4 regions of the Cohnella candida genome follow, and region 2 is predicted to be linked to each of the others. Evidence: riboswitches for the same ligand, from Rfam matches in the RefSeq annotation. Region 2 holds a riboswitch; each other region holds the start of a gene.
What was found. Region 2 has a riboswitch for cyclic di-GMP ahead of EAV92_RS23570 (HD-GYP domain-containing protein). Riboswitches for the same ligand answer to the same signal wherever they lie in the genome.
Positions count from the first base shown of each region.

Region 1: it holds a riboswitch for cyclic di-GMP, as region 2 does, so the genes downstream of both, EAV92_RS00315 (HAMP domain-containing methyl-accepting chemotaxis protein) here and EAV92_RS23570 (HD-GYP domain-containing protein) in region 2, are expected to answer to the same signal.
Region 3: it holds a riboswitch for cyclic di-GMP, as region 2 does, so the genes downstream of both, EAV92_RS10450 (sensor domain-containing diguanylate cyclase) here and EAV92_RS23570 (HD-GYP domain-containing protein) in region 2, are expected to answer to the same signal.
Region 4: it holds a riboswitch for cyclic di-GMP, as region 2 does, so the genes downstream of both, EAV92_RS22635 (hypothetical protein) here and EAV92_RS23570 (HD-GYP domain-containing protein) in region 2, are expected to answer to the same signal.

Region 1 covers NZ_CP033433.1:73,851-79,188, forward strand. The annotation lists gene EAV92_RS00290 (Crp/Fnr family transcriptional regulator) at 1-875, shown strand, start outside; gene EAV92_RS00295 (DMT family transporter) at 1,033-1,947, shown strand; gene EAV92_RS24680 (LysR family transcriptional regulator substrate-binding protein) at 1,852-2,340, opposite strand; gene EAV92_RS00305 (LysR family transcriptional regulator) at 2,286-2,756, opposite strand; gene EAV92_RS00310 (hypothetical protein) at 2,839-3,351, shown strand; cyclic di-GMP riboswitch class I at 3,425-3,507, shown strand; gene EAV92_RS00315 (HAMP domain-containing methyl-accepting chemotaxis protein) at 3,621-5,183, shown strand; gene EAV92_RS00320 (hypothetical protein) at 5,308-5,338, shown strand, end outside.
Region 2 covers NZ_CP033433.1:5,097,342-5,102,679, forward strand. The annotation lists gene EAV92_RS23560 (ThuA domain-containing protein) at 1-459, shown strand, start outside; gene EAV92_RS23565 (Gfo/Idh/MocA family protein) at 490-1,590, shown strand; gene EAV92_RS23570 (HD-GYP domain-containing protein) at 1,666-2,694, opposite strand; cyclic di-GMP riboswitch class I at 2,859-2,945, opposite strand; PreQ1 riboswitch class I at 3,086-3,129, shown strand; gene queF (preQ(1) synthase) at 3,289-3,792, shown strand; gene EAV92_RS23580 (VUT family protein) at 3,808-4,353, shown strand; gene EAV92_RS23585 (WD40/YVTN/BNR-like repeat-containing protein) at 4,405-5,338, opposite strand, start outside.
Region 3 covers NZ_CP033433.1:2,198,393-2,203,730, reverse strand. The annotation lists gene EAV92_RS10465 (cold-inducible protein YdjO-related protein) at 121-345, opposite strand; gene EAV92_RS10460 (alpha/beta hydrolase) at 495-1,490, shown strand; gene EAV92_RS10455 (hypothetical protein) at 1,512-2,048, shown strand; cyclic di-GMP riboswitch class I at 2,129-2,219, shown strand; gene EAV92_RS10450 (sensor domain-containing diguanylate cyclase) at 2,301-3,149, shown strand; gene EAV92_RS10445 (response regulator) at 3,278-4,048, shown strand; gene EAV92_RS10440 (adenylate/guanylate cyclase domain-containing protein) at 4,045-5,184, shown strand; gene EAV92_RS10435 (ATP-binding protein) at 5,190-5,338, shown strand, end outside.
Region 4 covers NZ_CP033433.1:4,879,320-4,884,657, reverse strand. The annotation lists gene EAV92_RS22650 (GyrI-like domain-containing protein) at 1-68, opposite strand, end outside; gene EAV92_RS22645 (hypothetical protein) at 82-561, opposite strand; gene EAV92_RS22640 (helix-turn-helix transcriptional regulator) at 637-1,632, shown strand; gene EAV92_RS22635 (hypothetical protein) at 1,684-1,971, opposite strand; cyclic di-GMP riboswitch class I at 2,014-2,099, opposite strand; gene EAV92_RS22630 (HD-GYP domain-containing protein) at 2,176-3,081, opposite strand; gene EAV92_RS22625 (DUF420 domain-containing protein) at 3,313-3,771, opposite strand; gene ctaG (cytochrome c oxidase assembly factor CtaG) at 3,880-4,782, opposite strand; gene EAV92_RS22615 (cytochrome C oxidase subunit IV family protein) at 4,914-5,231, opposite strand; gene EAV92_RS22610 (cytochrome (ubi)quinol oxidase subunit III) at 5,236-5,338, opposite strand, start outside.

The DNA of each region.
Region 1 (5,338 bases), 270 kb from region 2:
AACTCGCCCGCGTCGGCATGAAACTTGATAAAGATATCTACTCCGGCACCGGCATGAAGCTCGCCGTCAGGGGCATGGTATTGACGCAAAACCAGATTCACGTGCTCGTCAAATACAACGTGCGGATTCTGGAAGTGGAAGCCGCGGAAGTCCCGGCCGAACCCGCCGCTCCGGCTCCGGCGTTCACCGGCAAGCAGAAGGAAACCTTGAACCACGTGCTCAAGGGCATCCCGATGTTCGAAAGCTTCAGCGAGGAGCAGATGGACTTGCTGATGGCGAACTTCACCATCGTCAAGTACGACGGCCGGCAAGTGCTGTTTCGCGAAGGCGATCCGGGAGATTCCTTCTTCGTCGTGCTCAAGGGCGCGATCAAAATTTACATCAACCATCCGGAAGGCCAGGAGAAGACGCTGTCCGTGTGCCGTCCCGGCGACAGCTTCGGGGAGCTTTCCCTGCTGGACGGCAAGCCCCGTTCGGCTTCGGCCCAGACGCTCAAAAAAACCGAGCTGCTGGTCATCTCGCAAGAAAACTTCATGACGCTGCTAGGCAACCATTTCGAGATTACCCATACGATCATGCGCGAAATTATCGCTCGGATCCGCGACACCCACCAGCATATCCGGGATCTGACCGTCTTCGACGCGCGAACGCGCGTGATCACGAGTCTGATCAATATGGCCAACCGCCATGGCAGACGAACTCAAAACGCGATCGAAGTGGAGCTTCCGCTCGATTTGAACGAATTGGCCCAAATGGTCGGCGTGAAGCTGATCGAGCTGCAATACGTGCTGAACGACCTGGAAGAAAAGGAATTGATCCGGATGAACGCGGGGAACTTCGTGCTGAACTTGCAGAAGCTCAAAGCGAACCGTTGACTTCCGCAAATGGCGCAGGCGCTTGTCCCTTGCTCGGGACAGCGCCTGTTTGCGTTTCCGACGATAACCGGAGGTTATGACGATATTCGAAATCGGTATTACGCCGCCGCCTTTCCCGCTTGCTATACTCTCCCTATTCATCGGAGGAGGAATCGGCGTGATTATCGCGGGTTACGCATTCATTTGTCTCGTATTCGGGACGACTTTCCTGGCCATCAAAATCGGTTTGAATGCGGGCTTGCCCCCGCTGTTCATGGCCGCCGTCCGCTTCGGCCTGGCGGGATTGCTTCTGCTGCCTTATTTCTCGTACCGTAAAATCCGGTTTCCCAAAACGGCAAGGGAATATGCGGAAATCGCATGGCTAGGCGTGTTGATGACGGCCATACCGTTCGCGGCGCTTTTCTGGGCCGAGCAGTATTTGGCTTCCGGCATGGCGTCTCTGCTGGTGGCGACATCCCCGGCATTCATCGGCATTTTCGGCCGCCTGAAGCGGTCTCAGATCGCCGGCTTGGCCGTGTCGTTCGCTGGCATCGCCTTGGTCGTGTCTCCCGATCTCGCGGACGGCGAGCAGGCGTGGCGGAACTTTGCCGCGATGGCCGCGATCGTGTTGTCCGAGGGGGCGTTCGCTTACGGGGTCGTCCGGTCGAAAAAGATGCTCGCCGGCGACGTTTCTCCGCAAATGTTCAACGGGCTCCAAATGCTGTTCGCCAGCGCGCTGTTATTCGCGATCTCGCTCTTCACGGAAGGGATGCCGGCTGCAGGCGCGTTATCCGTCCCATCGGCGGCAAGCGTCCTGTATTTAAGCGTCGTCGCTTCGATCGCGGCTTCGGGCGTTTATTACTGGCTTGTCAAGATGACGAACCCGATGTTTCCGACGACCTGGACGATCGTTTCCCCGGTCGTCGCGACGATCGCGGGTGCCGTGCTTCTAGGCGAAACTTTCACGTGGATCGGAGCGGCGGGCACCGTGCTGACGCTAGCCGGCATTTTCCTGGTCAACCGCGATATTCTGGGCATGTTTCTCCGCGAAAAAAACGAGCAGGGAAGCATCGGAGTCGGCTCTTCCGACTAGACAGACGGTCCGGCCGAATCCGGCGTCGCTCAGCTTCACGGCTTTCACCCGCGGGTCGTTCAGTTGCTCGGCCACCATCTCAGGGACGACCGACACGCCGTGTCCGTTCGCGACGAAAGGCACGATCTGTTCGTTAAAACCGAGCTCCAGGCCGACCTTCGGTTCCAGTCCGTTTCGGATGCAGAAGCGCCGAAGGGAGGTTCGGATATCGCACGGATCGCGGTGAAGCACCATTCGGTCGTTCATCAGATCGGAGACCGCGATTGATTCGCGTCCCGTATCGGCGTGACCGGCCGGAAGCAGCGCCCAGTAAGGCTCGATGAACAGCGGCACTGTCCTTAAGGTTTCATCGGGCTCGCCGTCGGGCCAATCTTGGACGATGGCGGCATCCAGGTCCCCCGGAGCACCTTGTCTGCGAGCTCGCGGGAGGTATCGCCGACGGTGACGGCCGTCTCCCGGCCAAGCGCTTCCTGCAGCGCAGCCGCCAGCTCGGGCAAATAATGGCTCGCCAAGCTCGGCAAGGCCCCGATCCGCAGCGGTGAACGGCGAAGCAGCCCATCCAACCCTTGCAGCGTTTGTTCGTACAGCCCGACGATCGCTTGCGCTCGGTCGAACAGGTAGCGGCCGGCTTCCGTCAGCTCGACGCCGGATGTCCTGCGGAGCAGCAGCGTGCAGCCCAAGGCTTTCTCCATGGCCGCGATCTGCTTGGTCAGCGCCGGCTGCGAGACAAACAGGTTGCGGGCGGCTTTGGTGAGGCTGCCGGTTTCCGCCGTTTCGATGAAAGATTTCATTTGCTGGATCGTGATCATGGATTTGCATGCTCCCTGAAAGTAAGTACATCATTATATCATGATGGAAGAATATGCGAATGAGGAGTTGTACGATTTATCCATGTTCGATCCTACGGTATTCGAAAATTTGAAGGTCGCCCTGGAAAACCAACTGTACGATCTCGACAACCTGACGGGCGAAATCCGGGTCGTCGGCCGAACGGACAAGCTGGACATGGCCCTCATGTCCCGCGAGTTTTCGTTGCGGTTCGAATTGGCGGAGGAGGGGCAAGCCGCCGCCGAAATCCGGCTTTACGCCTCCCTGAAGGAATTGGCGTCGGAAATTCTGGAAATCCCGGGCGAAAAACCGGGCTGCGTGCTGAGCTTGATTTTCGAGCTGCCGGTGAGCGACGTTGACGGCCAATGCGCGAAAGCGGATCTGATCCTCCGAAGCCTGTGGCAGTCCGCGGAGCCGCCGGTGCAGACGCTGCGTTTCGTTTACGGGGAGCCGGACATATTCCTGAACACTGCCGAGCTTCGGTTCAACCGCAAAATCGACGAGGACCAAATGGAGGACCTTCCGGATCTGATCCGGCATGCGCTTCAATCCTTGCGGGAACTAAATGCGGTTTAGGGCTTTCGGTCGAATTCATATTTACAAAGTATCTCCGACCCTATTACTATAAATTTGACGGAGACGAAAACACGACTGATAAGGGCAAACCTGTCGAAAGTCAGGGACGCAAAGCCTCGGGTCTAAGGCGAAAGCGATGACGGCCGGGCTGCCAAAGGGTGTTTTTTGTTTTGCCCGCATGAACGGAAGGGGGAGCGGAGGCCAACGGAAATGGCCAGGCGCAAGGAACGGAATTGCACGCCAAGACAGCCCGCGGAGGAGCATACACCATGAAAATCAGAATGAAACTCATCCTTACCATGACCGTTCTTACCTGCATCATTTTATTTACCGGCCTCTATTCCTATTTCAATAACCTGAGCACCCATCACGCTTATGGAAGCCTGCTCGGCGTACAGGAACTGCGTTTCCAAGTCAAATCAATCCAGTTCAAACTGACCGGCATCTCCAATGACGAGCGGGGTTATCTGCTGCAGGGAACTCCAAGTTACATAGACGAAATGAAAAAGAAGAAAGCGGAAGTCCAGGATCTTCTGGCGCAGATCAAAGACGCGCAAGGGATGGACGACCAAACGCTGCAAACGATCTCGAAAATCGAAGCGAATTACGGCGTATTCTCCGCCGCGGGAGATAAAGTGCTCAAAGCGTATGACGGCGGGAAACGCGACGATGCGGTCAAAATCCATTTCGGAGAGGAGAGGGACGCCCGCAAGGAGCTGGATCCGATCATCACCGACATGCTGGCGAAGCTGGACGCTCAGACAAAGCAGCACGTCGCCGACCGGACGAAGCGGGACGCGATTCTCATTTTCTCGATCCTCGCTGTTTCCGTCGCGCTCAGCGTCGGTGCGGGAATCGCCGTTTTCCGTTCGATCACGCGGCCGCTCGGCGTGTTGGAAAAGCGGATCCGCGAAATCGCTCATGGAGATTTGTCTGGTGACCTGATCGAGGTGAACAACAGGGATGAGATCGGCCTCGTCATCGAATCGGCCAATAAAATGGCGATCGATCTACGGGGCGTCATCGGTCAGATCACGGCGTCCGCGCAAAACGTTTCCGCGGCTTCGCTGCAAATTTCCGCCACGACGGAAGAAATCGCGGGCGGGAGCACGGCGCAGGCGGCAGCTGCCCAGACGATGAACGAATTGTTCCGGGAGCTTTCGTCCGCCGTCCATTCCGTCGCCGAACACGCGGAACAGGCCGCGGAGCTCTCCGGTCGGACCGTTCAGGTCGCCATAGACGGCGGCAAGCTGTTGAGCGGGTCCATCCAGGAAATGAACGGCGTCAGCGCCCAAATGAGCAAGCTGCAGCAGGACTCGAACCAAATCGGCGAAATCATCGAGGTGATCGACGATATCGCCGAGCAGACGAATCTGCTGGCGCTGAACGCCGCGATTGAAGCGGCGCGCGCGGGAGACCAGGGCAAGGGCTTCGCCGTCGTTGCCGACGAAGTGCGCAAGCTCGCGGAACGAAGCGGTGAGGCGACCAAGCAGATCACCCGCATCATCCGAGGCATCCAGGAAAACACCAGGCAAAGCGTCGCGGCTGTGCAGGAGGGAGTGACCTCTTCCATTCGGACGAGCGAAGCCTTCGACAGGATCGTCGCGATGGTCGGCGAGTCCGCGGCCAAGGTGACGGAAATCGCCGCGGCCAGCGAGGAACAGGCGGCGCAGGCATCCGAGGTGCTGCGGTCCGTGGATAGCATCGCATCGACGAGCGAAGAATCCGCCGCGGCGGCCGAGGAAACGGCGGCGACGTCCCAATCGCTCGCCCGGCTGGCGGAAACTCTCAACAGCGCCGTCGCCAACTTCAAGCTCAAGAGAAGCGCGTAAGCGCGCGAAAATCCGACTTTGGTCCAGGTCCGCCCTTGGCTTCCGCTGGAAGCGCCGGGAATTTCCGCGCTCTATACTTGGAGCATGGAAAATGACGGATGAGTGAATCGAAGGAGGAAGCGAAATGAACAATCGCGCGCTTATGGGAGTCGTGC
Region 2 (5,338 bases):
GACAACGTGTCCCAAGCGGTGCAGTCCGGCGTGGGATTGGCGGGCTGCCACGGCGGCATGTGCGACGCGTTCCGCGAGAACGTGGACTGGCAGTTCATGACAGGCGGCCAATGGGTTGCTCATCCCGGCAATGACGGCGTGGAGTACACGGTCAACGTATCGAACAGCTCCAGCCCATTAGTGGAGGGACTCGAGGATTTCACCGTGCGGAGCGAGCAATATTACATGCACGTCGACCCTGCGGTCGAAGTGCTCGCGACGACGCGCTTTCCGGTCGTGCCGGGGCCGCATTCACTCAACAAAGCGGTCGACATGCCGGTGGTTTGGACGAAACGCTGGGGAGTCGGCCGGGTGTATTACAACTCGCTCGGCCATCAGGCGAACATCGTGGAAATGCCGCCGGTGCTGGAACTCATGCGGCGGGGATTTCTCTGGGCCGCGCAAGGCAAACAATCCTGATCGGGGATCAATGAAGGAGACGGGAACCTTATGGAGAAACTGAAAGTCGGCATTATCGGAACGGGCAACATCAGCGGCATTTATTTTCAGAACGGCAAACGATTCGAGTCGATGGAAGTCGTCGCCTGCGCGGACATCGACGTCGAACGCGCGAAAGCGAAAGCGGCCGAGCACGGCGTGCGCGGATGCTCGGTAGACGAGCTGCTGGCAGATCCGGAAGTCCAAATGGTCATCAACCTGACGATTCCGCAGGCGCATGCCTCGGTCTGCATGAAAGCCCTTGAAGCGGGCAAACACGTTTACGTCGAGAAGCCGCTCTCCGTTACCCGCGAGGAAGGCAAACAGCTGCTGGAGCTTGCCGAGCGCAAGGGACTTCGCGTCGGCTGCGCGCCGGACACGTTCCTCGGCGGCGGCATACAGACGAGCATCAAGCTGATCGAAGACGGCTGGATCGGCACGCCGATCGGCGCCACGGCCTTCATGACCAGCAGCGGCCCGGAAAGCTGGCACCCGGCTCCGGAGTTCTTCTACCAAATCGGCGGCGGCCCTATGTTCGACATGGGACCGTACTATTTGACGGCGATGGTCGCCATGCTCGGCCCCATCACCCGCGTCACCGGCTCTGCGCGGATCTCCCATGCGGAGCGGACGATCACGAGCCAGCCGAAATTCGGGCAAGTCGTGAAGGTTGAAACGCCGACGCACATCGCGGGCGTACTCGACTTCGCTTCCGGTCCGGTGGGCACGCTGCTCACCAGCTTCGACATCGCGGGCGGCTCCACGCTTCCGCGCATCGAAGTGTACGGCAGCCAAGGCACGCTGCTGGTGCCGGATCCGAACACGTTCGGCGGCCCTGTGTCCGTCTGGCGCGCGGGATCCCGCGAGTGGTCGCAGATTCCGCTCACCCACGGCAAAGCGGAGAACGCCCGCGGCGTCGGCGCGGCGGACATGGCCAAAGCCATCCTGACCGGCCGCAAGCACCGCGCGAACGGCGCGATGGCTAACCACGTGCTCGAGGCGATGCACGGCTTCCACGATGCATCGGCGCAAGGCAAGCATTACATCATGCAAAGCACCTGCGAGAAGCCGGCTCCGCTGCCGCTCGGACTGGGCGACCACGAGCTGGACTGAGCCGCTAATTTAAAAAAGCTCCTCCCTTGCCAACAGGCGAAGGAGGAGCTTTCCGTCTATAAGGCCGGTTGTCATCTAACCTACGATTTCCTTGATTTTGACGGAACCGTCTTTGCTCAGGTCGATGAACTCGTCGTCGAGCGAGACGAGGGGGCTCGTCGGATAGTTCGGATTGATGAGCAAGATCCGGCCTTTCCGTTCATCGGAGAGAATGACTTCGCTGCCGATCTGCGCGGCCATCAGCCCGTTCAGGAAGGTCAGGCCGATCGCCGAATCGAAGCGGCCTTGGATGATTTGCTTGTGGATCTCGTGGATGACTTCGTAGAAAGCATACGCCTCCCTGTAGGGGCGCGCCGAAGTCATCGCTACGTACACGTCGGCCAGGGCGATGATTTTGCTTAAGGGGTCGATCTCGCTCCCTTTAATCCCTTGAGGGTAACCGCTGCCGTCTTCCCGCTCATGATGCTGCAGGGCGACCCGGGCGATGCGGGGGTCCACTCCTGACTCCAGAAGAAGCTCGTATCCCAGCATAGCGTGCTCTTTCATGATCTCCCGCTCGCTGGGGAGCAGCCTCTCCGGTTTCTTGAGCAAATAGGAGGGGAGTTTGACCGAGCCGATATCGTAGAGGCTGGCCGCCGAATTGAGCAAGGAAAGCTCCTTCTGGTCGAGGTGCAGCCATTTGCCCAGCATGGCGGACATGACGACGACGCCGATGCTCTGCTTGTAGCGGTAATCCGCCATCGACTTGAGATCCGCGAAGAGTTGGAACAGGTTGCGTTTACGGGCGGCCTCCATGATGACCGGGAGCACTTTCTCCTCGAGTTCGAGCACCGGAACCGTTCCGTTGGCTTGCACGAAATGATCGATGTCCTGCAGCCGGGCAGCCGTTTTGTTGACCAGCTCCCTCACTTCCGCCTGATTGGCGGGACCCGTTTCGACTTCCTGGACGATGACGTCGAAAACGTCGACCTTGAAGTTGGCCATCAGCTCGATATGGTGCTCCGTTAAAACCGTGCCCTCTGGAATGAGCAGCAGCCCTTTGTTGTCCATGACGTGATGAAGAACGCGTTTGCCGCCCAGATGGGAATATTCGTCGTACCGCATGGCAGCCTCCTTGGGGTGTTGTGCCGTCAGACAGCCCACAAAGCCTTGGAGCAGCGAGAAAACGCTTACCTTTTGCCGCGTATCCGGGTATAAAAAAACATCCAACCTTCGCTCAAGAAGATAGGATGTTTTGTCGGGACAAAGAAGTAGGGGTCTCCCTATGCTTCGGCAACTCGGCCGCCATGGGGCTTTCGCCCGGTAGGCCCGTAGCTTTGCGTCCTTATCTTTCGATAAGTTTGCCTTTCTCGTGGTCAGGTCAGATTATAAGGTATTTTGGCATGGAAGTCCATACAAATAATGGGACCAGCGTCCCAGTCTAGTCAACGGCCCGGATCTGTGCTATCCTATCGGATGACAACTGAACAAGAAAATCCGGTTTCGCCTCGGCGATCCGGGAGAGGTTCGCGAACTCCCTCTATAAAAAACTATAGCAAGCGACCGCTTCAGCCGGCTCGCTCTTCGCTTTGTGCGCAGAGATTCGGCAGATAGACGATCGCTGTTTTTTTGGAGTTCCTTCGGATGCGAATCTCGTTCTTGTTCCCGGTCCCGGCTGCCGTACCTATGAGCCGAGGGAGACAAGGAGGAGATTTTTTTATGTCCCATGCAGGACGCGGCAAGGAAGAATTGCAGGATATCACGCTGCTTGGCAATCAAGGCACGAAATACCCGTTCAACTATGCGCCGGAAGTGCTCGAGTCGTTCGACAACAAGCATACGGGCCGGGATTACTTCGTGAAATTCAATTGTCCCGAGTTTACGAGCCTGTGCCCGATCACGGGCCAGCCCGACTTCGCGACGATCTACATCTCCTACATTCCGGACGTGAAAATGGTGGAGAGCAAGTCCCTGAAGCTCTACCTGTTCAGCTTTCGCAACCACGGGGATTTCCACGAGGATTGCATGAACATCATCATGAACGACCTCATCAAACTGATGGAGCCGCGCTACATCGAGGTATGGGGAAAATTCACCCCTAGAGGCGGCATTTCGATCGATCCTTATTGCAATTGGGGGCGCCCGGGCACGAAGTACGAAGAGATGGCTTTCCATCGTTTGATGAATCACGATATGTATCCCGAGAAAGTCGACAACCGTTAAGGAGGAGAAGAACGAATGTTGAAAACGGTGCTGGTTCTGCTGTATCTGCTGGCGATCGTGATGGCGAACGTCATTACGGCGAACAACGATCCTGTCCTGTGGGGCAAATTGATCATCCCGGCGGGCTCGTTCCTGATCGGGGCGACGTTCATTCTGAGAGACTTGGTGCAGAACACGATCGGACGCAAACTCACGTACGGCGCGATCGGAGCGGCGATGGTCCTGTCGGCGGTCTCGTCGTATTTGCTCGGCGATACGCTGTGGATCGTGGCGGCGTCCACGATCACGTTCTTGTTCTCGGAGACGGCCGATACGGAGATTTACTCCAGGCTGCGGCTTCCGATGTCGCTGAGGGTGCTGTACAGCGGTCTCGTCGGCGGCATGTTCGACAGCGTCATCTTCGTCGTCATCGGCTTGTCGCCGATCGGCGCGGGCTTCCTGCCGTGGGATTTGGTCGGCTACGCGATCGCGGGGCAGATCGTCGTCAAAGTCGGGATGCAATGCATCGGCGCGCTCATCGTGCAGCTCATGCCGAAGCCGCGCGTTACGGCGAAAGCTTGAGATTTCGGAAAAAAGCCTTCTTCCGGTTCGACGGAAGAAGGCTTTTTCGTTTTAGGCGGAGGGTTTGTCGAACGTATGAACGAGCTTCCAATTCGCGCCGCCGTCCGAAGTCACGTACATTTTCGAAGGTTCTTGGCCGTCCGTGTTGATCCACCAGACGTGATCGGCGTCCGCCGCGGCGATCTGTTGGACGTCGAAGCCGGAATACTCCGGCTTCAGGTTGACCCAGGTTTCGCCGCCGTCCGTCGTTTTGCCGAGCCGGTTCGGTTTGTCGCAAGCTTGGCATTGGCCGCCCATGAAGGCGACGTCCGGGCTCGCGACATACAGCGTGCCGGGGGAGTTTCCGCCGTTACGGGGCACCTTTTTCTCATCCATCGTGAAGCCCGGGGCCGGACCGGAGCCCGCGCCGGAGTTGGCGAGGACCGGCTGCCAGCTCTTGCCGCCGTCGCGGGTATGGAACAGCGAGTAGGAGGTTTGGGACATGCCCGAACCGCCCACCACTTCGACCCAGGCGTCGTTTTTGCCCGCCGACCGGATCACCGAATTCGTCGGCGGGACGTCGGAGTCTTTCGACAGTACGGTCGTCCACGTTTTGCCGCCGTCCGACGTCTTGCGGATCGAGAATCCGTGCTGCCCGTTCGTGACCGCCCATCCGTTCTTGGCGTCGTGGAAGTAGACGTCCCCGACCGTCTTGCCCGGCGTCGTCATAGGGGTCCAAGTTTTGCCGCCGTCGGTCGTATGGGCGTCGCCGCTGAACGCCTCGAGGTCCGATACGAAGTGGAAAAACGAGTCGTTCGGCACCGTTCCGCCATCTTCCCAGTGTTTGCCTCCGTCAGTTGTACGGACCAGCTTCACGCTCTTGTGATCCCCGCTGGCCAGCGATGCCCACGCTTTGTCCTTATTCAGGGCGAAAATCTGATGCACGACGTTCTGAGGCCGAAGCTGGATGCTCCAATGTGCGCCGCCGTCGGCCGTTCCGGCGATC
Region 3 (5,338 bases), 2.4 Mb from region 2:
CTTTTTCGGTTACAAACGGCCTATTGTCTCTTATCATAAGAAGTAATCCAAGCCAAGGCACCCAGCCCGCATGACAGTCATCTCAGAACCGGGTCCTTGGCTTGGTCTTTTTTTGTTGAGTCAGGAAAGCCAGGGAGTTTCGTCTTTCTTCTTGCGCTCCGTTTTATGCTTCTTGATCAGCTTCGGCAAATGCTTGATCCCCCGGATCATCTTCCCCTGGCACATGGGACACGCCGGCGCATCGGAAGCCGCCAGCTCGTCGCGGACCCATACTTTGCATTCCGGGTTCACGCATCTCCATATCGGCACGGGCGCCGTATCGGGCTTCGGCGTTTCGGAATCCACGTGTGACCACCTCCACCGAAGTAAATTTCCCCGAGCGTCGGGTTCCTAAACGGCGCAGCACGAATCGAAAATTGTAAAAACGAAGCGGACTTTGATACACTGGAGTCAGCTTTTTTTCAGTTGAGGATCGATGCGGGGGAGTGCGGGGAATGAGAAAATTATGGATCGCGGCGGGAGCGGTCGTCCTGTTCGGTTTTGCGGCCGGTTGCGGAGCATCGGACGGCCAGCCTGCGGCGCAGACCGCCGCCTCTTCCCAGACAGCGGTTTCGACGCCGGCGGTTTCCGTACCTTCGGCTCCTTCCGCAACGGCGTCTGAGCAGACGTCCCGATCGAAGCCGCCCTCTCCCTCGCGATTGGAAAAGGTGAAATTCCACAGCAAAGCGTTAAACGCGGACAAGCGTCTGCAGATTTACTTACCGCCGGGCTACGACGCCAGCCGCCGTTATCCCGTTCTCTATTTGCTTCACGGATATTTCGGAACCGAGTCCGCCTGGATGCCGGAGATGCAGACGGATAAAGCGGCCGACCGTTTGATAGAGGACGGCAGCATCGAGCCGCTGATCATCGTCGCTCCGGAAATGGACAACAGCTACGGTCTCAATTCTTCCGACGCCTATCGGCTGGAGACTCCGAAGGATCCGGTGCATTCCCGTTACTATGGGCGCTACGAAGATTATATGGTACATGACGTCATCGGCTACGTGGATTCGCATTACAGCACCGAAGCCAGTAAGAAAAGCCGTTATATCGGCGGCTATTCCATGGGCGGGTTCGCGAGCTTGCATATCGCTTTCCGGCATCCCGATCTCTTCTCCAAAGTCGGCGGCCACAGCCCGGCGCTGTGGACGGATTGGTCGAGCGTGCCGCGGATGAAATCGTGGCTGTATCCGACCGCGGCGGAACGGAAGCGCAGAGATCCGGTCCAGCTCGCCCGCACGGCGGATCTCTCCGGGATGTCCGTCTATCTCGACTGCGGGGATAAAGACGACTACAAACTGTACGTCGGCACGTCCCAGCTGTACGACGCATTGCAAGCCCGCGGAATTCCGTCGGAGTACCACTTGGGCAGCGGCAACCACAGCCGGACGTATTGGAAAAGCCATATCGAGGATTACCTGCGCTTCTATGCCGGAATCCCATCGTAAGGAGAAGGGCAGGAGATCCGCGTGCTGACGGAAATGGATAAACGCACCTTCGACGCCCTGGATGACGATACGCTGGTGACGGCATGCGTGCGTACGGTCATCGCGGCGTACAAGGAATCGGGAACGCCGGGAGAGAACTTCCATGCGGGTCTCTTCGAGCGGCTCACCCCAGGCCAGCAAGCCCTGTTCTGGTTCCGGGTCTATTACGATCACGTAATCGTGTCCGCCGACGACTTCCGCTGGTGGACCTGCTATTTTCTCCCGCAGGCGCGCATCTGGGCGAATATCCGGCATTCCCTTCGGTTTTTCGGCGACGAAGCTCTCGTCCTCTTGCTGGAAGAGCTGGAAAGATCGCTGAGGAAGAGGGCGGCCGGTCAAGAGGAAGAAAACGGGGAGAACGATCTCGATCCGGGCGAGCTGTATTCGGACCCGGCATTACAGCCTATTTTCTCGCATGCTTTCGAGCGGTTCCGGGAGCTGGCACCCGATGTATCTCGTCGGATTGCCGGATTCATCCGGACGAAGCCCGTACATTTTGTTCGATTCGTACGCGGGTAGCGTTTCATTCATCAAGCGGACGGGTAATAATGAACGCCGGAACGATACGTGATTCACGAACCACGATACGCGAACCATCCGAAGCGAAAAGGCAAACTTGCTGAAAAGCGAGGACGCAAAACCTCGGGCCTAAGGAAACGATGGAGTTTCTAAGGCGGCCGGGTTACCGAAAGAGGTGGGCTTTGCCATGTCCATTCCTTTCGGGATGGACTTTTTTTGCGCTTCGGAGCGGTGAGACAAGGGGAAATTCCAATGGAATACGGTTATGAAGGAATCACGACGGAATACCATCTCCTTCGAGACGCAGTGCAATGCTTTTTCCAGACGCTAAGGGAAATCATACCTGCCAATACGTTTTTCGTCGCTGCAACCCAGGAGAGCGCCTACGTGCTGATCAGCGTTTACAATGCATCCGAAACCCTCGTCAAAGAAGGGGACACGCTTGCCCTTCCGGTTACGGGAAAACTCGGCGCTTGCAGCTTCCTGGGCATTCCGATCGTCCTTCGGGACGGCAGGACATTCGGCCAGTTTTGCGCCTTGGACCGGAAGCACGCTTTCACCCGAGAGGATGCGAGATTGCTTGAGAGAATGGCCGAATTGGTCAGCCGCTTGATCGAGGTGGAGGAAAACGCGATTTTCGACGATTTGACGGGCGTGTACCGCAGGAAGTACATGGAGGGTTTGTTCTACCACTTACCGACGAATGCGAAGAAAGCGATCGTTTTTCTGGATCTGGACGATTTCAAAAGCATCAACGATACCTACGGCCACGAGATCGGGGACGAGGTGCTGCGAAAAATCGGCGCCATCCTGAAGGAAATCGCCGTCGTCCATCAATCGGCAGCCTGCCGATATGCAGGAGACGAATTCGTCATCCTCCTTCCGGACGCCGGAGAAGAAACGGTGCTTGAGGCGGTGGACCATCTCATGGACCGCTTGTCGCGCCCGCTGCCGATCGGGGAGATGGCTTTGACGGTCTCGGCTTCCGTCGGAATCTGCCTCGAGGCTAGGACTTTGCAGGAATACATCCAAAGAGCCGATTCCGCGATGTACCAGATCAAACGGGAGAATAAGCACGGCGTGCGCATATACGCCGGTTGAAACGGCTCGGCGCCGCTTCCATGGGGAAGCGGCGCTTTTTTTTATAGTCTTTTAAGACTAGCCTCATTGTCACATCTTGTCGGTCCATATACAATGAGAGAGACAAGATATGGAAGCGGGGTTTGCCCTTGAAGCGCATTCTCATCACCGACGATTCTCCCATCATGCGCAGAAACCTGAATGCGATTCTCTCGAAGGCGGGCTATGAAATCGCAGCGGAAGCGGCCAATGGGGAAGAAGCCGTTCACGCCTACCGTAAACACCGTCCCGACCTCGTGACGATGGACATTACGATGCCTGTCATGGATGGACTCGAGACCGTCAAAAGGCTGATGAAGGAAGATCCGGATGCCCGGATTATCGTCATCAGCGCATTCGACCAGAGAAACATGCTGTTCCAAGCAATGGAGAACGGCGCGAAAACTTATTTGATCAAACCGATCACGGCAGACAAGCTGCTGGCGGCCGTTCGCCAGCAGCTTGAACCGTTATCCCGGGAGGATGGCGGCGCCGGCGGTACAACCGGGTCGAAGGGCGAGCGCCGAGTTGACGGGGAGAATACCTCGTCGACCGCATCCGCGAATGAACCCAGTTTCGCGGTGGACAACCGCGGAGGCCAATTCGCCATCCGGCTCATCGATCCGCTTCGGCCGGGTCCCTATACGGAGCTGCAGACCGCCGTTCAAGGCCTGTTGTTCGTGAAGCCGATCAACATCGTCTTTCAATTCGGCGATGCCGGGAGCTGCCATCCCGAACTGGCTTCCGCGTTGGAGACGCTCATCGGTACGATCCGCGGAGCGGGAGGCAGCGTCGCCGTCAGCGCGACACGCGAAACGCTGGCCGCATCCTTGCGCGGCCTCTTGTCCGTTCCCATCGGGACGGAAGGCCGTCAAGCATGAAAGACATGGCCAAGGAGAAATTAGGCAGCCTCAAGAGGCAGTTAACGCTTGAGGCAGGCCTCATGATCGGTTTGCCGGTATTTATGCTCGGTGCCTTCGCTCTATTCGGCGCCGCGGGGAGTCGGGAGAATGGGGGATGGGGAGCGTTCCTGTTCGCGTTATCGCTCGGCGGAACCGTCCTCTTCGTCCTTACGGTTCGGCGACGCTTGCAAGTTCGAATCTATGAGCCGCTGGGTCATTTTCGCTCAACGCTAGAGGATATCTCAGAAGGCTTTATTCCGGACCAGGTGCCGGAAGAGCTCTTCCAACGGGCCGAGCCCGGCATTACGGAAGCGTTCCGTCAGGTGATCCACATCAACCGGATGCTGCTCAAAAACGTCGACAACCTCGAGCAGGGTTACGAAGAGGAGCGTCAGGCCAAGCTGGCCCAGCAGGCGCTCACCCGCTCGTATCAACGTTTCGTTCCTCAGGATTTCATCCGTTTCCTTCAGAAGAAGAGCATTACCGAAGTCCGGCTCGGGGACCACGTACGGACCGAGATGACGATTCTCGTATCCGATATCCGCTCGTTCACCTCGATGTCGGAAGGGATGACGCCGGAAGAAAACTTTCGGCTCATCAACGCCTATCTGTACATCATGGAACCGATCGTCAACGAACATCATGGCTTCATCGACAAATATATGGGCGACTCGATCATGGCGTTGTTCCATCGTAGTCCCGATTTGGCAGTCCGGGCAGCTCTCAAGATGTTGGAACGGCTGAGGGACTTCAACGGCGAACGGTCGGCGGCCGGACTTGACCCGCTGCGCATCGGCATCGGGCTGAACACCGGTTCCATGATGCTCGGCATCGTCGGAGGGGAGAACCGGATGGAAGGCACCGTCATCAGCGATGCCGTGAACCTCGCGTCGCGGATGGAGGATTTGAACAAGCAATACGGCACCTCCCTTTTGATTTCTGAACATACCTACCGCCGGTTGAACGATCCCGACGCGTTTGCGGTCAGGTTGGTCGACAAGGTACAGGTCAAGGGGAAGAAAGAAGCCGTTGAAATCTATGAAGTAACCGGCGAGCGTCCCTTAGCAGGGGGAGCCCGGGCCCATGACTCCGACGAAGCAGGTGAATCCGCTTGACCTCGATGCCTCAGCCCTCATTCCATTACTCGCCGCACGGTCACAAGAAGAACCGACGGACGCTCAAAAGACGGGTAAGACGCTTGTTCTACCTGTCCAACATGATCAACACGTTCTTGTTCGCCTGCATTACCTTGGCGCTGGTCGGCGTCAT
Region 4 (5,338 bases), 220 kb from region 2:
GACCGCATTGAAAATCCGTAAGCGGTCAATGTGAATGACTTCTTGTGTTCAAGCGTGTAATCCGCCATGTGAGCGCTCCCTTTAGCCTTCTACTTTTTTCGCGCGAAGCCACATTTCGCCGTAGAATTCACCATTTCCCGCTGCCTTGACGAATGTTGAGTTACCGGGTCCCACATATTTGTAGTCGGTGATTTCTTGCAGCATGCCCCCGAAAACTTTGCCGGTGATTTCGTCGGCAAGGCGGTCTTTGTCAGCGCCTGTGCCAGGCACGACGATGTAGTCGCCGGCGAGGAAATCGAGAACGACCGCGCCTTCCGCGTCGAACTCGCCCATCACGCCGAAACCGCGCCAACCCTTACCGCCGATGACGTAGTTGATTTGATACTCTTGCCCGTCAGCGAGCGCGAGGAGTTCGGCAAGCTTGCCGTTTTCAGTGACTTCGGCTTTTTTCGCTGCCGTTTTTGCCGCATTGCCCGCCCAATCGTTGAAGTCTTCAAGCAAAACACCGTAAGCCGTCATTTTGTAGTTTTCCGTGATCGTTTTGATGGAGTAGTCAGACATCTTATTCTCTCCTTTGAGGTTTTATTTTACAAGATTGATTCTAAATTCCGAATGTATCAAAAAATGATACCTTTTATGAAAAATCAAAGCTACAATAAAAGCATGAAGAAAACAGAACGAGTAAACCTGATCATACGCTATATCAATAACCGCGCGCATTTCACGATTGCCGAGATCCAGCGGGAGTTCAAGATTTCCCGCGCGACGGCGATCCGCGACATTAACGAGATTCAGGAGATGGGTTTTCCGCTGACGACCGAACTGGGCCGCGGCGGCGGCTACTTCGTCATGCAAAATCAGTATCTGCCCTCCGTCCGATTTACGCCTGATGAACTGAGGGCGATTTTTATCAGCTTTATCGCGTCGAAAAATTCGCAGCTGCCTTATCTGCAAAATCGCCGTTCCATCACGGAAAAACTCATCGGCATCGCGCCGCAAACCCAGCAAGACGAGCTGATCGAGCTGAATCGTATCTTGCTTTTTGAAAATACGAATCCCGCCAATCCGAATCTCCTAGAGCTGGATGACGCGGCGCCTGCGGAATTGAACCAGCTGATATCGCTTGCCATGCGGGATAAACACTTGCGTTTGACTTATGAGCAGAGCCCCGGCTGGCCGCAGTTGATGGATGTTTATTTGCTGCATATTTTCAACTCTAACGCTCAGTGGCTGGTCGAGGTTTATGATTTGGATACGGATGAGTTTCGTTATTTGCCGGTTGAAATGCTGCGGGATTCGGCCATTGCCGAGAAAGAGATGAAGGGGTCCGAGCAAGAGATTTTGAGCAAAAAATTGCTTATCGCACGTAACGCCAATCTTGTCGTGAAGCTTGATGCGAGGGGGATTCAGCGTTTTAAACGTTTGCACCCGCCGGGAATCGTTTTGTCCTTTACCGGGATGTTCCAATCGAGCGGGATTTTCAATGTTCAGTTGGATGTGACGGATGAGGAGGCGCTGGCTTATTATGCGGACTGGCTTTTGTTTTTGGGGAAAGGGGTCGCGTTTGAACGGATTCCCGATGAGCTGCGAGTGATTTTGAATGAGCGTTTAGGGGTGCCGCCAACGTTATAAGACGTTTCACAAAGAAAAAACTACCGCCAGGACAGCGCCTGCGGTAGTTTTTCAGTTCGTGATTTTAAAAGGATCGAGGGCGAGAACCGGATCTCCGTTCACCGTAACCCAGTAATAGTAGTAGTTGTAAGAGAGGCCGGTCGGGTTGATCACGTTGTTGTAGAGCGATTGTTGCGTGTTAAACGTCAGGCTGCCCGTGTCTAACTTCGGAAGAGATAAAGGAAGATTGAGATTCACGTATTTATCGCTGGAAGAAGAATACGTTGCAGCGCCGGCCATTCCCGCAAACAGCATCTGGCAAGCCAGAAGGACTGTGCCGATCAGCAGCGTGCGTTTCATTTCGTTTCACCTCCGGTTGTTCGTAAAATAAAAAGCGCCTCTTTCGACAACTGGCTGCCATTCGTCTTCGACGGGAAGGCCCTGTAGTTTTGCGCCCTTATCTTTCGATAAGTTTGCCATTATCGGGAAGTGCTCAATTCTCTCAAAGGATTACCATTACTTGCTTGTTTACTATATCGATTTTTATCGAATAAGTCAATTCGATTACGTCAATTGATCTCCTAGCGATAAAAAGACTTTGACGATTTCCGGATGAAACATCGTACCGCTGCACCGCTCGATTTCTTGCAAAGCGGCCTCCCGCGGCCGTCCTTTCTGATAAACGCGGTCTATCGTCATCGCGTCATAGGCATCGACGATCGAGATGATGGCCGCCAGCTTGGAAATCTGATCCCCCTTCAATCCGTGGGGATAGCCTTTGCCGTCGAACCGCTCATGATGCTGCTCGACCACCTCTCCGACGATTCGCAAATCGGGCATGCCCGTTTCTTGAAGCATTTCTTTGCCGAATGTCGTGTGCAGCTTCATCTGCTCGTACTCGTCATCCGTTAACTTTTCGGGTTTGTTGAGAATGTGCTCCGGGATTTGCGTTTTGCCGATATCGTGAAGAAAGCCGGCCATATTGAGGATAAAGAGTTCATAGTGGGAGAGTCCCATTTTCTCTCCGACCAGCAAAGACAGCCGTTTGATCCGATCGCAGTGGTCGGAGGTGTAGCCGTCTTTTTCTTCGATTTTCACCGCTAGATCGAAATACTTCTGGACGGAACCGCTGTAATTATGAAAATAAGGGCGTGAAACGATATAGAGAAACTCGGTTTCCGTCGAAGCGATAAACAGGGCCATTTCGGTAACCATATGAGCGGTAATGGAGTCCCCTGGCCCGAGCACGACGTCTCCGTCCGACTTCTTCCAAACCAACTCTCCGGAGAGAATATGCGCGTGTTCCAGCGCCATCCAGCCTTCCTCTGGAGCGACCCAAACTTTGTACCCGGCCTCCAGTTTGTGGTGAATGATCTCCGTACCGTCGCCGGAAGCGACCAGGGATAGGACGGCGCCTTTGGTGGATACGCTCTCGATGAATTCGCCATTCCGAATGATGCTGATCCCCATGTCCCTCACATCCTCACGGTGACTTTTTTGTTTTCAGTATAACACTCGAAGGGCGTGGGAAGGGAGATAATACAGAAATCGGGAGCGAGCGTCAGCCGTTACCGACAGGTCGGCTGTCTGCGGACCACAGCCACTATTCAACCTGGTTAAAGGTTAACGCTTCAAAACAGCGGAGCAGGTGTAAAAAAGCCAGCCTCCATAATGGAGACTGGCTTGTCCGCTAACAGCATTTTAGAAAATGGCGTCGATGACCGGCTTGGTATGTCCGCCCGGATAAAACTGATACAGCAGGAAGTACACCGTCACTCCCGTAATCGCGGTGACGAACCAGATCGTCGCGGTGACGCGGCCCCATTTGCGGTGCTTTGCGAACTTCTGGCGGAAGGCCAGCGCGATCGTCGTGATGCCGAATACCGCCGCAACTGCCGCGAGTACGATATGGAACAGCAGGAAGACGAGATAGATCGGCTTCAAACTGTCCGGCCCGCCCCATTCCGTATTCCCTACGAAGATGGTACGGGACAAATAGATGATGAAGAAAATCAGAGCTGCCGCCGCTGCCGCAAGCATGACTTTCCGGTGCGCCTCTCTCTTCTTCCGCAAAATCAAGTTCCATCCGATCGCGACCAAAATCGCGCTTAGCGCAATGAACGACGTGCTGATCGCCGGCAAAACGTTGTACCAATCCATGAGGGAACCACCCGTCCAATCGACCGATTTTCTACGACTCCCATCATTGTACAACTCCGGCCAGCCGTCCACAACGCCAAGCGGCGAAGCGTCACATATTGTTGCTTTTTAGATCGCTCCCGCCGCGTCGTCCAGTCCGGGCTGGTCTTCCTTGTCCCGCTCTTGACGGTACCATCTCATGAAGATGACGAACAACGACCCGATATTCATGAACTCCTGCAGGAATTTCATGATGATGCCGCCGAGCTGTTGGTCCTCTTGGGCCGTCATCAAGTTGAAAAATGCCGGTCCTCCCTTGAACTGGGATAGCAGCGCCGCCGGATCCCCGGACACGCAGTACCGCATCGCCTGCGCCCATACGTTAGGATCGCTGTACACGGCAAACAACGGCTCGCTCGCGAAAATAATCAGCACGCACGCCGGCGTCAGGATCATCCCGTTGGAGAAAATGTAGCCGAGCCGCCAGAGCGGGGAAAGGCGTGCCCATTCCTTGACCGGATACGTGATATGCCACCAGTTCATCATGGCGGCGACGAGCAGCGCGAAATAGAAAAATCCGTGGATCGTCGTATGCACCATGATCCAGTCGTGTACGTTCGGCATGTGGTAGAACGAGAACATCAAGTTAAACAGGAACAAACAGATGAGCGGGTTCATCAAAAATCGGAAAGGCCTCCAAAAGACCCTCGCGAACGCCCATTTCCACAGCCAGTCCGGAATCCCATAGAGCAGCATCGGCGGCACGATAAAATAGGAAACCGCCATGTCCACCATATGGAAAGTGAACATGAGATGGCCCAGCAGACTGAGCGGCCCGCCCTGCGCCAGGTACAATAAGGCAAGCCCGATCAAGAACGTAACCTGCTTCTTGAGCGGCACCGCTTCGCTGCCTTTGAAGTTTGTTCTCCACGGGCCGACCACGAACGTATATAACACTCCGACAGCCATCATGAAGACCAGCAAAAAAGGGCTCCACAACTCGCTGAAAGAGAAATATTCCAATCCCAGCATTTCGCTTTCACTCCCCTAGAAGACTTCCCGAAACTGCGCCTTTCCAAACCGCGCCATCGCCCAAGAAAAATCTCCCGCATTAAAAAAAGAGAGGCGGTACAAGGTCCGCCTCTCTTCGATTCCGACTGAGCTTACCACCAAACCCAAAACAGCGCCGTGATGATCATCGCGCATACGACGAAAACCCCGGCAATGATGCAGATGATCGGGAACAGATGCCCCCGGTCCTTCATGTGCATCCAGAACGCCAATTGAACGAAAACCTGGATGATCGCCATGAGCACCAAAATGAAATACGTGAAATTGGTGTTGATGTCGCCTGCCGCAACGGCCGCGAACGCGATAATCGTCAATGCGAGCGACAGTACGAATGCCACGATATGCTTCTGGGGTCCTTCGACCTTGTGGCGTCTCGTTTGTTCCTCCGAAGCGGAATGGTTGCTTGCCATGAGATTATCCCACCTTTCCCATCAAGTACACGACGGTGAAGATAAACACCCACACGACGTCGATAAAGTGCCAGTAAATCATCGAAAGGTAGATTTTCGGAGCGGTG